2 regions of the Variovorax sp. Soil_C_33 genome follow, and region 2 is predicted to be linked to the other one. Evidence: predicted binding sites of a transcription regulator. Region 2 holds the regulator's gene; the other holds the start of a gene.

Region 1 (2,453 bases), on a different contig from region 2:
GTCGAGCTTCTGCGTGAACACGCGGCGCAGGCGCACGCGCTCCAACTCGTCGTCGAGCTTCGAATCGAAGGGGTCGACGTTCACCGGCAGCCGGCGTTCGCGCCAGAGGTAGTAGTAGACGTCTTCGTAGCCGGGCTGCACGAAGCGGTCGGTGAGGCCGAGCTTGTGCGCGAGCGCGCTGGTGAAGCGGCGTGCGTCTTCGCTCGTGTAGTGGGTGGGCGTGCGCTCGTCGGCGAAGAGCTCGGGCTTGTGCCACAGCGGCTGGCCGTCGGCGCGCCAGAAGATCGACAGCGCCCAGCGCGGCAGCTGCTCGCCCGGGTACCACTTGCCCTGGCCGAAATGCAGGAAACCGCCCTGGCCGTATTCGGCGCGCAGCTTGTGCACGAGCTCGGTCGCGTAGCCGCGCTTGGTGGGGCCGAGGGCGTCGGTGTTCCATTCGGCGGCATCGCGGTCGGCGGTGGCGACGTAGGTGGGCTCGCCGCCCATCGTGAGGCGCACGTCGCCGGCATTCAGGCGCGCGTCGACTGCATCGCCCAATGCCAGCACCTCGGCCCATTGCTCCTCGGTGTAGGGCTTGGTGACGCGCGGCGACTCGTGGATGCGCGTGACCTTCATCTCGTGGGCGAAGTCGACCTCGGCTTCGTCCACCGCGCCTTCGATCGGCGCCGCGCTCGAAGGCGTGGGCGTGCAGGCGAGCGGGATGTGGCCCTCGCCGGCCATCAGGCCCGAGGTGGCGTCGAGCCCGATCCAGCCGGCGCCGGGCAGGTAGACCTCGCACCAGGCATGCAGGTCGGTGAAGTCGACCGTGGTGCCGCTCGGGCCGTCGAGCGCCTTCACGTCGGGCGTGAGCTGGATCAGGTAGCCCGAGACGAAGCGCGCCGCCAGCCCGCAATGGCGCAGCAGCTGCACCAGCAGCCAGCCCGAGTCGCGGCAGGAGCCGGAGGCATTGGCCAGCGTCTGCTCGGGCGACTGCACGCCCGGCTCCATGCGGATCAGGTAGCCGACGTCCTTCTGCACCTGCTGGTTGAGGCCGACGAGGAAGTCGATGGTGCGCTGCGTCTTGCGGTCGATCTTCTCGAGGTAGGCTGCCACCAGCGGCGTGGCGGGGTCGGCCACGAGGTAGGGCGCGAGTTCCTGCGCCTGCGACTCGGTGTATTTGAAGGGGAAGTTCTCGGCCTGCGGCTCGAGGAAGAAGTCGAAGGGGTTGTAGACCGCCATCTCGACCACGAGGTCGACCGTGACCTTGAACTCGCGCGTCTTTTCGGGGAACACCAGGCGCGCCTGGTAGTTCGCGAACGGGTCCTGCTGCCAGTTGACGAAGTGCTGTTCGGGTTCGACGCGCAGCGAGTAGGAAATCACGTTGCTGCGGCAATGCGGCGCGGGACGCAGGCGGATCACCTGCGGACCCAGCTGCACCGGACGGTCGTACTTGTAGTGGGTGACGTGGTGGAGAGCGGCGTGAATGGACATTTTTTCTCGTGACGTCGAGGGTGCCTCGGGGTGAGACGCATACTAGCCCACACGGATAGCAATTAGCGCGCCACAGAGAGCGTGTCAGGGAGTGATTGCTGCATGTCATCGAGGACCGTTGCATGAGGCCGGGCGCGGAGCCACGCGGCCTGGCTTTCTTTGCCGCCATGGCCGGCTTGGTGCTGGGCGCTGCGCTGCAGTTGCAGCAGGCGGCGCTGTGGGACCGGGCTGTCTATAGCGGACTGCTGCTTGTCGCGGCGGCCGTGTGGCTGTCGTTGCGCCGATGGCGGCGCTCGGCCCTGGCCATGCTGCTGCTCGGCGCGATGGTCGGCGCCGGTCTCGCGGGCTGGCGCGCGGCCGTCTATGCGGGCGATGCGCTGGCGCCCGCGCTCGAGGGACGCGACCTGCAGGTGGTGGGCATCGTCTCGCAGATGCCACAGCGCGGCGATGGGGCCGTGCGCTTTCTCTTCGATGTCGAGTCGGCGCGCTGAGCCGGCGGCAACGACCATGGCATGCCGCGCGTGCCGCGGCGCATCGCGCTCGGCTGGTATGACGACAACACCAGCCTCTGGGGCCGCGCGGCCGACGATGCGCTGCGCGCCGAGAGCGCCGCCGCGCCCGGCCCGGTGCATGCGGGCGAGCGCTGGCGCATGGTGGTTCGTCTCAAGGCGCCGCACGGCAATCTCAATCCGCACGGCTTCGACCACGAGCTGCGCCTGTGGGAGCAGGGCGTGCAGGCCAGTGGCTATGTGCGCACCGGTCCAACAAACGCCGAGCGCATCGGCCAGAGCTGGCGCCACCCCGTCGAGCGGGCGCGCGAATCGGTGCGCGATGCGATCCTGGAGCGGGTGGCCGACCGACGGCTGGCCGGCGTGATCGCGGCGCTGGTCACGGGCGACCAGAACGCCATCGACCGCGCCGACTGGGACATCTTCCGCGCCACCGGCGTCGCGCACCTGATGTCGATCTCGGGGCTCCATATC
Region 2 (2,453 bases):
TCCTGAAGGAGCGCGGCATCGGCGTGCTCATCACCGACCACAACGTGCGCGAAACGCTTGGCATCTGCGATCACGCCTTCATCATCAGCGACGGGCATGTGCTGGCACAAGGCACGCCCTCGGAGATCGTCGACAACGCCGAGGTACGACGCGTGTACCTGGGCGAACATTTCCGGATGTAGGGAGGGGCCGTATTTCGATGAAGCAAGGGCTCTCGCTTCGCGTTTCCCAGCACCTGGCGCTCACGCCGCAGCTCCAGCAGTCGATCCGGCTGCTGCAGCTCTCCACGCTCGAATTGAGCCAGGAAGTGGAGCAGATGCTCGACGAGAATCCATTCCTCGAGCGCACGGCCGAAGAGGCGCCGCGCGAGGAGTTCGGTCTGGAGGCCGCCGACGCGCCGGTGCGCGACGAAGACCGCCAGGCCGAGGGCGAGACCGATTTCACGCCCAGCTCGGCCGCGGCGCCGACCGAGGTGGCGGTCGCCGCCAACGGCGATGCCGAAGCGGCTGCGCCCGCCGACAGCGAGCCCGACTGGGAGGGCGACGGCACGGTCGACCTTGCGCCCGACGACAGCGAATGGGGCGGAGATGCGCCCGCGCGCGCCAACAACCTCGGCGATGACGAGCGCGCCGATGCGACCGAGCTCGCGCGCAGCCAGGAATCGCTGCAGTCCTTCCTGCACCGGCAGGCGCTGTCGCTGCGCCTGGAGGAGAACGACTGCGCCGCGCTGCGCTTCCTGATCGAGTCGCTCAACGACGACGGCTACCTCGAGGATTCGCTGCCGGCGCTGGCCTCGGGCCTCGCGGGCGACGACAACGACCAGTTCGACGAGCTGGTGCACCACTTTCAGGTCGCGCTGGGCCTGCTGCAGAGCCTGGAGCCGGCCGGCGTCGGCGCCCGCAGCCTCGGCGAATGCCTGACCATCCAGCTGCGCCAGCTGGCGAGCGCCAGGGACAGCGAGGACGAGGCCCAGGTGCGCAAGACCGCCATCGCGATCTGCAAGCAGCCGATGGAGCTGCTCGCGCGGCGCGACTTCAAGCGCCTGGCCACGCTCACGCGCAGCAACGAGGACGAGGTGCGCGCCGCGCTGCAGCTGATTGCGAAGCTCGAACCCAAGCCGGGGCGCCGCTTCGTCGATGTCGAGCGCAACATCGTCGTGCCCGACGTGATCGTCACGCGCATCGGCCACGGCACCAACGCGAAGTTCCGCGTCATGCTCAATCCCGAGGTCATGCCGCGGCTGCGCGTGCACGACATCTACGCCGGCGCGCTCAAGCAGCACAAGGGCGAGGGCAGCCAGGCGCTGTCGCAGCGGCTGCAGGAAGCGCGCTGGTTCATCAAGAACATCCAGCAGCGCTTCGACACCATCCTGCGCGTCTCCAACGCGATCGTCGAGCGGCAGAAGAGCTACTTCGTGCACGGCGAGCTCGCGATGCGGCCGCTGGTGCTGCGCGAGATCGCCGACGAGCTGGGCCTGCACGAATCCACCATCAGCCGGGTGACCACCGCCAAGTACATGGCGACGCCTTACGGCACCGTCGAGCTCAAGTACTTTTTCGGTTCGGCCCTCGGCACCGAAACCGGCGGCAACGCCTCCAGCACCGCGGTGCGCGCGCTGATCAAGCAGTTCGTGAGCGCCGAGGACGTGAAGAAGCCGCTGTCCGACAGCCAGGTGTCCGAGATGCTCAAGGAGCAGGGCATCGAGTGCGCGCGCCGCACGGTGGCCAAGTACCGCGAGGCGCTGCGCATCGCGCCTGCGAACCTGCGCAAGGCCTTGTAGCGATGCGCGCCCGCCCAGGTCCGTGGCCGCAGTGGAGGCGCCTGGGCTTGGCCTTGACCGCGATGCTCCTGCTGGCCAGCGGCTGCGCGATGCTGCCGGCCGAATTCGACCGCACGCCCTCCAAGGCGATGCTCTTGTCCACCGACACCGCGCTGGGCCGCATCGCCAAGGCCTCGCAGCCGGATGCGGACTTGAGCGGCTTCCGGCTCATGCCCAGCGGCGACTTCGCGCTCAACACGCGGCTCGAGCTCGCCCGCCGCGCCGAGCGCACGCTCGACGTGCAGTACTACCAGATCGACAACGACGAGACCGGCCGCTACCTGCTGCGCACGCTGCGCGACGCGGCGCAGCGCGGCGTGCGCGTGCGGCTCCTGATGGACGATCTCTACACCGCAGGCGAGGACGAGTTGCTGCTCGCGCTGGCCGCGACGCCCAACCTGGAACTGCGGCTCTTCAACCCGTTTCCGGCCGGGCGCGGCAGCATGCTCAGGCGCTTCTCGGCCTCGCTCTTCGACTTCAGTCGCGTCAACCGGCGCATGCACAACAAGCTCTTCATCGCCGACGGCGCGATGGCGGTGGCCGGCGGGCGCAACATCGGCAACCCGTACTTCACGCAGACGGCCGGCGCGAACTTCATCGACCTCGACACCTTCGTCGCCGGCGCGCTGATCCC

What was found. Region 2 encodes sigma-54, which starts transcription at its own class of promoters, with help from an activator protein. Its sites were predicted from a motif close to TGGCANGNAANCTGCTTT; they were not measured.
Region 1: the regulator sigma-54 is predicted to act here: its motif matches at 1,526-1,543, upstream of AC3A6B_RS16235 (transglutaminase family protein).

The regions. Positions count from the first base shown of each region.
Region 1 covers NZ_JBDGJK010000009.1:225,851-228,303, forward strand. Annotated here, with positions in the region: gene AC3A6B_RS16235 (transglutaminase family protein) at 1-1,470, opposite strand, end outside; partial or broken gene AC3A6B_RS16240 (DNA internalization-related competence protein ComEC/Rec2) at 1,638-2,453, shown strand, end outside.
Region 2 covers NZ_JBDGJK010000002.1:375,490-377,942, forward strand. Annotated here, with positions in the region: gene lptB (LPS export ABC transporter ATP-binding protein) at 1-182, shown strand, start outside; gene AC3A6B_RS04730 (RNA polymerase factor sigma-54) at 200-1,780, shown strand; gene AC3A6B_RS04735 (phospholipase D family protein) at 1,843-2,453, shown strand, end outside.